3 regions of the Methylibium sp. T29-B genome follow, and region 3 is predicted to be linked to each of the others. Evidence: predicted binding sites of a transcription regulator. Region 3 holds the regulator's gene; each other region holds the start of a gene.
The links. Region 3 encodes FNR, which switches genes on or off when oxygen is low (the NO sensors DNR and NnrR bind a similar motif). Its sites were predicted from a motif close to TTGATNNNNATCAA; they were not measured.
Positions count from the first base shown of each region.

Region 1 (3,266 bases), on a different contig from region 3:
GTGGCCAGTTTCGAGGTGCTGGAAGAGCCGGCGGCCTGAGGCATCCGGCGACCGCGTCGGCCTACCGGGCCGGCTTGCGGCGGCGTGGTGCGGCGGCGGGCTTGCGGACCCGCGCCGCCTGGGCGCGCAACGCCGCCTCCAGCGCCAGCCGGGCCCAGGGTCGCAGCGCATCGGGTGACTCGGTCGCCTCGTCGGGCGGCGTCCAGTAGCTCATGGTGGCGGTCCGCACCACGCCGGCGCGCGAACTTTCGTAGACGAAGGCCCGCCCGCCGGCGTCTCGCCACTGCGGCAACGTCTGCGCGTCGGTCTTGAGGTAGAGCTGGTCGGCGGCGATCAGACCGATCATCAGCCCGTCGAGGTAGAGGCCGTGGCCACCGAACATGCGCTTCGCATGCGCCGGTCCCACGGATGACAGCAACTCGACGCAGTGCGCAGCAAATTCGTCGCGGGGTGGGGCCATTGCCACAGTGTAGGCAGCGACCTTGGGGCGCAGGCCATCCTGCGGGGCAAAATCCGGGCTGCCTCGATGACACGCCACGCCAGCCCGCCACGGACCCGCCCATGACCCTGCCCTACGACCCGATGAGCCGGCCGGACAAGGCGCAACTGCGTCGCATGCTGCAGGCCGAGCGGCAGAGCCTGACCGATCGCCTGGAGCGTGCCGAACAGCTGCAGGGCGTGCTGCGGGTGTGGCTCACGCAGCGCGAGGACGTGACGGTCGGCGCATACTGGGCCATCAAGGGCGAGTTCGATCCCCTGCCGTCGCTGCACCGCTGGACCGAGGGTGCCGGACACGGTACCGGCGAGGGCCCGCCGCGCCGGATCGGCCTGCCGGTGATGAACCGCCAGACCAAGCAGCTGCGCTTCCACCAGTGGTACCCCGGCTGCCCGATGGAGGAGGATGCCTACGACATCCCCCAAGCCCAAGGGCACCGACCTCGTGATGCCGACGCTGTTGCTGGTGCCCTGCGTCGGCTTCGGCCCGAAGGGCCTGCGGCTCGGCTACGGCGGCGGCTTCTACGACCGCACGCTGGCGGCCCTGGAGCCGCGGCCGTTCACGGTCGGCATCGGCTACCGGCACGGCTACATCGACTGGCTCGAGGGCGAGCCGCACGACATCCCGCTCGACGCCATGCTCACCGAGGACGGCGTCGCCTGGTCGCGCGAAGACTGATCGCGCGCCGCCTCAGAAGCGCCAGCCGAGCCCGACGCCGAACAGCACCGGGTCGACCTTGAAGGTCCCCGCCTTCACCCCCGCAGCCGACACGTCGGTGCGGATCTGCACCTTCTTTACATCCAGGTTCAGCACCAGCCGGTCGCCGAGCGGCACGTCCACGCCGGCACCCACCGACAGGCCCACGCTGTTCTTCTCGATGCTGAACGGCGCCGGCAAGTCGACCGACGAGAAGCGCGTGTAGTTGATGCCCGCGCCGAGGTAGGGCTGGACCGCCGCGCCGGGCAGGAAGTGGTACTGCAGCGACAGCGTCGGCGGCAGGTGCTTGAGGCTGCCGATGCGCGTGCCGGAGGCACTCACGTCCTGCTTCTGCGGATAGGTCAGCACCAGTTCGGCGGCCCAGTTCGGCGTGAAGAAGTAGCTGATGTCGAGTTCGGGGAAGGTCTTGCTGTCGATGGCCAGGCCGACGCCGGTGCTGTCCTTGTTGGCCGGGTCGAGGTGCAGCGCGCGCACGCGCACCAGCCAGTCGCCGCCGGTCGGTGCGGCGGCCGCGGCGCCACCGAGGGCGGCGAGGGCGAGGGCGGCGAGGGTCTTCTTCTTCATGATGAGCTTCACTCCGGAATGCACGGGGAGCTTCCCGCCCGTGCATTGCAGTGCGTGGCGGGACGCCGCGGCTTGCGTTGGCTCAAGCGCGCGGGCGCGCAGCGTTGAAGCCGCTGCGGCTTTCTGAGGCAGATCAACCCGACGCGTCGCGGTGTGCACGCGGCGCTACAGTCGCCGCACCGCCTTCCCAGGAGTCGCGATGGCCCGCTCGACCGCCTACCTGAAGACCTACCGCGTCGGCCGCAAGCTGCGGCTCAAGGACATCGACCCCGGTGCGCGGCCGGCCGCCAGCAGCAGCCGCGAGGCCGACGATGCGCGGCTCGCCGAACTGGCGATCGAGATCGACCGCCTGCAGGACCTGCTCTACGCCAACGGCAGTGCCGGCCGACCGCCCAAGCTGCTGCTGGTGCTGCAGGGCATGGACACCTCGGGCAAGGACGGCACCGCGCGCTCGGTGTTCCGCCAGTGCAGCCCGCTCGGCGTGCGCGTGGCGGCCTTCAAGGCGCCCACCGAGGTGGAGCGCGCGCACGACTTCCTGTGGCGCGTGCATGCGGTGGTGCCGCGCGCCGGCGAGGTGGTGGTGTTCAACCGCAGCCATTACGAAGACGTGCTGGTGCCCTTCGTCGAAGGCTGGATCGACGCCGCCGAGCGCCAACGCCGGCTGGCCCACATCAACGCCTTCGAGCGCCTGCTGCACGACAGCGGCACGACCCTCGTCAAGTGCTTCCTGCACATCTCGAAGGACGAGCAGCGCGAACGGCTGCAGGCGCGTCTGGACGACCCCGCCAAGCGCTGGAAATTCCAGGTCGGCGACCTCGAGACGCGCTCGAAGTGGAGGGCCTACCTGGCCGCCTACGAAACCGCGCTGGCGGCCACCTCGACCGCCTGCGCGCCCTGGCACGTGGTGCCGGCCGACAGCAAGAGCAACCGCAACCTGATGATCGCGACGCTGGTCGCGCAGGCGCTGGCGGGCATGAAGCTCAAGCCGCCGAAGCCCGACTTCGACCCGGCGGCAGTGCGCGTGGTCTGAGCGCGCCGCGCGCGTTTCAGCCGCGCGCCGACGCGAGCCGGCGGCAGACCTCCAGCGTCAGCGCCGACTGGTTGAGCGTGTAGAAGTGGATGGCCGGGGCACCGCCGGCGATCAGCCGCTCGCACAGCCGCGACACCACCTCGATGCCGAAGGCGCGGATCGACGCGGCGTCGTCCATGTAGCCCTCCATCTTCAGGGCCACCCAGCGCGGGATCTCGATGCCGTCGCGCATCGCGAACTGCGCGATGCGCGCGTAGTTGTGGAACGGCATGATGCCCGGCACGATCGGCGCGTCGACACCCAGCGCGCGCACCTCGTCGAGGAAATGGAAGTAGGCGTCGGGGTTGTAGAAGAACTGCGTGATCGCCGCGTCGGCGCCGGCCTTCATCTTGTTGGCGAAGTGCTGCAGGTCGCGCCGCGCGTAGCGCTGCTGCGGGTGGTACTCGGGGTAGGCGGCCA
Region 1 covers NZ_AZSN01000092.1:11,708-14,973, reverse strand. The annotation lists partial or broken gene Y694_RS14360 (DUF2917 domain-containing protein) at 1-39, shown strand, start outside; gene Y694_RS14355 (TfoX/Sxy family protein) at 62-460, opposite strand; partial or broken gene Y694_RS14350 (5-formyltetrahydrofolate cyclo-ligase) at 562-1,174, shown strand; gene Y694_RS14345 (OmpW family protein) at 1,187-1,777, opposite strand; gene Y694_RS14340 (polyphosphate kinase 2 family protein) at 1,977-2,807, shown strand; gene metF (methylenetetrahydrofolate reductase [NAD(P)H]) at 2,824-3,266, opposite strand, start outside.
Region 1: a site for FNR is predicted at 1,901-1,914, ahead of Y694_RS14345 (OmpW family protein). Genes of this name have one in related genera too.

Region 2 (3,266 bases), on a different contig from region 3:
ATCACGGCTCGGCACAACCGGTGTTCACCGCCGTGTGCCACTGCAAGCACTGCCAGAAGCAGTCGGGCACCTCGTTCTCCATCGTGCTGGGCCTGCCGCGCGAGAGCCTGGTGATCGAAGGCGGCCCGGTGTCCACCTACCGCGACACCGGCGAGAGCGGCCTGCCGGTGGATCGCAAGTTCTGCCCGAACTGCGGCTCGGCGATCGTCTCCGAAGTGGCGGCTGCACCTGCCCTCACCTTCCTGAAGGCCGGCACGCTCGACGACACGTCGGCGCTGCAGCCTCAGATGGAGATCTGGTGCGACCACGCCCAGCCCTGGGTGGCGCAGGATCCGAGCCGGGCCCGCATGCCGGCCAATCCGCCGCTGGGCTGAGGAGCCGCCGAGAACCCCGCGGCGCCGCACCGCGCCGCGGGCACGTCAGTCGACGAACTCGACCGCCAGCCCCGGCAGATCGATGCCACGCAGCACCGTGTGCCAGGTCTGCCCCGCACGCACCGGCTGCGCGGTGGTGAGCGTGCCGGTGGTCACCAGTTCGCCGGCCTGCAGCGGCAGCGCCTGCGGCTGACGCGACAGCACGCCGGCCAGGTGCGCCAGCGCGGCCAGCGGGCTGCCCAGCACGTTGGCGCCCACGCCCACCTCGCGCACCGCGCCGTCGCACACCAGCTCCAAGGAAAAGGCCGCCAACGCCGAGCGCAGGCCGGGCTGCAGGCGCGCCACCGGCTGCGGCTCGCCGACCAGCAGCGCGCCGTGCAGCGCGGCGTCGGCCACCGTATCGGCAGCGCGGAACTTCCAGCCCGGGAAATGCGACTGCACGATCTCGAACGCATGCGCCACCCAGTCGATGCAGTCCAGCAGTGCGGCCGCGTCAGCATCCGCCGGCGGCGCGCGATGGAAGTGCAGCACGATCTCGGGCTCGATCTTCGGCTCGGTGAACGGCGCCAGCCGGCACACGTGCCGTCCGCCCGACACGCGCACCACGGTCCGGTCGTAGACGTGGGCCCATACCGGATCGCGCACGCCGTACAGCGACCACATGTCCGGGTTGGTGAAGCCGATCTTGCGACCGATCGCGCGCGCGCCTTCCCGCAGCCGCGCCTCGTGCACGAGCTGCGCCACCGCGTACGCGGCCGGCACGTCGAAGCCGTCGAGCTGCGACGTGAAGGGCTCGATCTGCCGGGTCGCGTCCTGTGCGGCCTGGATCTGCCGGGCCAGGGCATCGAGAGAAGGCGGTGCGATGGTCATCGACATTCGTGCATCCCCGAGGCGTCGCTCGAAATCGACAGCGGCACGCTAGCGGCGGCGGTCGAACTAAGTCAATCCCTTTTCCTGTTCGAACCGCAGTCTTGATCCACGTCAGCGCCGCACCCGCCGCACGGCGAGATGATGAGGCCGGCTTCACTCCAGGAGAAACGCCATGAACCCCAACGTCGGAACCCTCGACCGCAGCGTGCGCATCGTCGTCGGCGCCGCACTGATCGCCGCCACCGTGGCAGGCGTCATCGGTCCCTGGGGCTGGCTCGGCGTGGTGCCGATCGCCACCGGTCTGTTCCGCTTCTGCCCCGCCTACCTGCCGTTCGGGCTGAACACCTGCGCCACGCGCAGCGGCAAGTGAGCGACAGGCACGCACCGCCATGGCCGACCGCACCGACAACCGCCCTCCCGCCCCGTACCGAGAGCTGACGCTGGATATTTCCGCTCGGCTTGCCACCCTGCGCACGGGCGTCCCCGACGTGATGAAGGGTTTCGGCGAGCTGGGCCGCGCAGCGATGGCCGATGGCGCGCTGGACAAGAAGACCAAGGAGCTGATCGCGGTGGCACTGAGCGTGGCCGCGCGCTGCGACCCGTGCATCGGGTTTCACATGCAGGCGTTGGCGAAGCTCGGCGCGTCGCGGCAGGAGCTGGATGAAGCGCTGGGCGTCGCCGTCTACATGGGCGGCGGACCGTCGCTGATGTATGCGGCCCATGCGGTGGCCGCCTATGACGAGTTCGCGCGCGGCCCCGACATCTAGCGCACCGCCGTCACACGCGACATGAGACGGCGATGCGCCGGCCGGCGCTACACGGTCGCAGCCGGGTAGCTGCCCTCGCCGTGGGGCGCGGCACGGAAGGCCGGCAGCGCCTCGGCCTGCGCCGCATGCGCGGCGAGCCGCGGATGTGCCGCGGCGTCCACCACCTCGGGGATCAGCGCCTGCGTGAAGCGCCAGGCAACCGCGATGGAGACGCCGGCCTGGTCGATGTGGTCGGTGTCCACCGCCAGCGGCCGCTGCGCCAGCGCAGCCTCCAGTTCGCCGTAGGCCACGCGCAGCTGGCCGCTGACGCGGTCGAACCACGGCGCATGCACCTTGTCGGCCGGGCGCAGGTTCTCGTAGACGATCTGCACGCTCTTCTCGCAGGCAGCGAGCGCCAGGCCCAGCAGGCTCAGCGTGCGCAGCCGCGCGGCCGGGTCGGCCGGCATCAGGCTGCGGCGCCGCGCCGCCGGCAGGGCCGCCGCCAGCGTCTCGGCGTGTTCGAGGATCAGGTTCGAGTCGAGCAGCACGCTGCCGTCATCGCACACCAGCGACGGCGCCTTGACCACCGGGCTGATCCGGCGAAACGTGTCGAAGCCCCGGAACACCGAGATCGAGCGGTGCTCGAACGGCAGCCCCAGCAGCTGCAGCGACACCGCGACGCGGCGGACGTAGGGCGAATCGAGCATGCCGATGAGTTGCATGGTGCGGGCGGCGCCTCCTGCGCGAACGACGTCAGAGCGAGAACTCGCAATGTATCGGCGTGTCGGGCTTCGCGCTGGGCTCGGGCATGCGGGCGCCATCGGGATCGAGCCGCCAGAGGCGCAGGCGGCAGCGTCGGGCGTCGGTGATGAACTCCGACTGCGCAGCGGCACGCCGGCCTGGATGCTCACCACGCGTCCTTGCCCTTGACCACCGGTACGTCGAGCCGCCAGAGGGTCTTGCACGAGCGTTCGGGGTCGATGTGCGCATAGGTGCCCCAGGTCTTGAACCGCGGCTGCGCGGTGGGGCCCGGCGGCGGCTGGAGTAGTGGCTGGCGCAGCCGGACAGCAGCCGCGGCAACAGCGCGGCGGCGGCCCGGGTCGCACGGACCCCTTTCGTCATCGTCGTCGTCGCCGGAGTTATTCGCAGGTCCCGGAGATCACCATCGAACCTTCCATCAGCACGAAGGGCTTCTTTGCCTCGAATGCGTACTCCTCCACCCGGATGGCCGAGAAGTGGACACCGCCGCCCGTGGCAGGCGCCACCGATGTGGCCA
Region 2 covers NZ_AZSN01000029.1:32,049-35,314, forward strand. The annotation lists gene Y694_RS07155 (GFA family protein) at 1-374, shown strand, start outside; gene Y694_RS07160 (2-keto-4-pentenoate hydratase) at 420-1,244, opposite strand; gene Y694_RS07165 (DUF2892 domain-containing protein) at 1,417-1,614, shown strand; gene Y694_RS07170 (carboxymuconolactone decarboxylase family protein) at 1,634-2,011, shown strand; gene Y694_RS07175 (glutathione S-transferase family protein) at 2,059-2,712, opposite strand; gene Y694_RS07180 (hypothetical protein) at 3,130-3,266, opposite strand, start outside.
Region 2: a site for FNR is predicted at 1,346-1,359, ahead of Y694_RS07165 (DUF2892 domain-containing protein). Genes of this name have one in related genera too.

Region 3 (3,266 bases):
CTGCTGCTGATCTCGGTCGGCTTCGTCACCAGTCTCGTGCTGCGCAGCCCGATGCGCGTCGACGTGGTGCGCGACCGCGGTACGTTGGCAAGGCTGGTCGACGAAGGGCGCATCGAGAATGTCTACCGGTTGCAGATCATGAACGCCACCGAGTCGGAGCAGCGCTACCGGGTGGTGGTGAGCGGCATCGCCGGCGCGCAGGCGCAGGTGCGTGACGAGGTGCGGCTGGCCCCGGCCGAGTCGCGCTGGGTGCCTGTCGCGGTGCAAGTGCCGCCGCAGAGCGCCGCGGCCCTGGGCCCCGGCGCCCACCCCTGCGCTTCGAGATCATCCGCGAGGCCGACGGCATGCAGCCGGCGGCCAGCGTGTCCGAGAAATCCACCTTCGTCGTGCCGCGCTGAACGCGGCCCTCTCCGGAGCAACCCATGACCCCGAACGAGAACGCAACCCGCCCGACGCCCGCGCCTGAGCGGCCGCTGCCCTGGTGGCGCGAGCCCATGCTGTGGCTGGTGCTGGGCGGCCCGCTGGCGGTCGTGGTGGCTGGCATCGTCACTGCCGTGATCGCCGTGCGTGGCAGCGACCCGGTGCTCAGCCGCAGCAGCGAACCGCTGGGCAGCGACACGCCGGCAGTGCAGGCGCGCAATCATGCGGCCACGCCGCGCCCCGAGCGCTGAGCGTGGTGCCGCCCGTCGACCCGGAGCTCGCGACGATGAGACAACGCACGCTGTGGATCGCCTGGCCGTCGTTCCTGATGGCGGGTGTGCTGGAGGTCCTGGTGTTCAGCGCAGCCGACCCGGCGGAACTGAACGGCTGGGTCGGGCGCGCGCTGGAGACGGTGTCGCCGGCTGGCGTCTACACGCTGGCCTTCTTCGCGTTCTGGACCGTGTGCGCGCTGACGTCGATGTTGACGCTGCTACTGGCAACGCCGGAGCCGGCCAATACCGAGCCGCGCCGCTGGCCCTGAGTCGCGCCGGGCGAGGCAGGCGGCGAACCTTCAGCAGGCCGGGCCGTTGACGAGCCGGCGCAGCCCGGATTCGTCGAGCACGCGGATGTCGCGCTGCTTCACCTCGAGCAGACCTTCGTCCTGGAACTTCGAGAAGGTGCGGCTCACGGTCTCCAGCTTGAGACCGAGGTAGCTGCCGATCTCCTCGCGCGTCATGCGCAGCACGAGCGACGAGGCCGAGAAGCCGCGTGCCTGCAGGCGCTGCGTGAGGTTCAGCAGGAAGGCCGCGAGCCGCTCCTCGGCCCGCATGCTGCCGAGCAGCAGCATCACGCCGTGGTCGCGCACGATCTCGCGGCTCATGATCTTGTGGAACTGGTGCTGCAGCGGCGTGGATTCGCGCGACAGCTTCTCGAGCTGCGAGTAGGGGATCTGGCAGACCTGGGAGTCCTCCAGCGCCACCGCGTCGCAGGCATGGCGGTCGGTGCTGATGCCGTCCAGTCCCAGCAGTTCGCCGGCCATCTGGAAGCCGGTCACCTGGTCGCGGCCGTCGTCGGCGGACACGCAGGTCTTGAAGAAGCCGGTGCGCACCGCATAAAGCGACTCGAAGCGATCCCCGGCGTGGAACAGCGTGTCGCCGCGCTTCACGGGGCGGCGGCTGCCGACCAGCTGGTCGAGGTGGTCGAGATCGTCGTCCGACAGCCCCACCGGCAGGCAGAGCTCGCGCAGGTTGCAACTGGAGCATGCGACCTTGAGGGCCTCGATGCGGATCGGTTCACGTTCCATGCGCTTCATTATGATCTTGTGCGCCACCCGCGATGGAGCATGTGAGTCGGCGGCAGTGTCGTGAGGGGCAAGTTGCATGATCGACCTCAAGCTGTGCGTGGATTGTCGGAGGCCGCCGGCGACCGGCCTTGACCCAGATCAAGAGCCCGGTGAGAGGCCCTCGGCACAGTCCGGACATGCCCCCTCCGACCCTGACCGACATGCTGGAACCGGCTGCGCCGAGCGAGGAACTCCTGAGTCGTCTGGACGCCGGTGGGCCGCGCTACACCTCCTACCCGACTGCCGACCGCTTCGTGGAGGCCTTCGGCCCCGCTCAGTACCGGCAGGCCCTGGGCCAGCGCCGCAGCGGCGCCCCGGCGGCCGGCGCGGTGGGCGGCGGCACACCGCTGTCGATCTACGTCCACATCCCATTCTGCGAGTCGGTCTGCTACTACTGCGCCTGCAACAAGGTGATCACCCGGCAGCACCGGCGCGGCACCGAGTACCTGGAGTGGCTGGGCCGCGAGGTGGCATTGCACCAGGACGTGATCGGCAGCCGCCAGCGCGTCAGTCAGCTGCACCTCGGCGGCGGTACGCCGACCTTCCTGGACGATGCGGAGCTGTCGCAGCTGATGGCCCTGCTGCGCGGCGCCTTCGACCTGCAGCCGCAGGCCGAATGCTCGATCGAGGTCGACCCGCGCACCGTCAGTGCCTCGCGGCTTTCGCACCTGAAGGCGCTGGGCTTCAACCGCCTGAGCTTCGGCGTGCAGGACTTCGACCCCGAAGTGCAGCACGCGGTGCACCGCGTGCAGCCGGCCGAGCAGGTGGAGGCGCTGATCGCCAGCGCGCGCGCATTGGGCTTCGATTCGATCAACGTCGACCTGATCCACGGCTTGCCCAAGCAGACCCCGGCCTCGCTGGCCCGGACGGTGGAGCAGGTGGCGCGGTTGCGGCCGGACCGCGTGGCGCTCTACAGCTATGCGCATCTGCCGCAGCGCTTCAAGCCGCAGCGGCGCATCCATGCGGCAGACCTGCCGGGCACCGCCCAGCGCGTGACGATGCTGTCGAACGCGATCGCCGCCTTCCTGGCGCACGGCTACGACTACATCGGCATGGACCACTTCGCCCTGCCGGGTGACGCGCTGGCCGCGGCCAAGCGGCAGGGCCGGCTGCACCGCAATTTCCAGGGCTACAGCACCCAGCCCGACTGCGACCTGATCGGCCTGGGCGTCTCGGCCATCGGCCGCATCGGCGCGACCTACAGCCAGAACGCGAAGACGCTGCCGGAGTACCAGGACGCCCTGCGCTCCGGGGAACTGCCGGTGGTGCGCGGCCTCGTGCTGACGCGGGACGATGTGGTGCGCCGCTCGGTGATCATGGCGCTGATGTGCCAGGGGCGGGTGGTGTTCGAATCCATCGAACTGGCCCACCTGCTCGATTTCCGCCGCTACTTCGAGGCCGAACTGCGCCGGCTGCAGCCACTGGCCGGGCAGGGGCTGATCGAGATCGACGACGACGCGATCCAGCTCACCCCGCTGGGCTGGTACTTCGTGCGCGCGGTGGC
Region 3 covers NZ_AZSN01000084.1:5,258-8,523, forward strand. The annotation lists partial or broken gene ccoG (cytochrome c oxidase accessory protein CcoG) at 1-398, shown strand, start outside; gene Y694_RS13675 (hypothetical protein) at 423-671, shown strand; gene Y694_RS13680 (hypothetical protein) at 707-961, shown strand; gene fnr (fumarate/nitrate reduction transcriptional regulator Fnr) at 992-1,723, opposite strand; gene hemN (oxygen-independent coproporphyrinogen III oxidase) at 1,900-3,266, shown strand, end outside.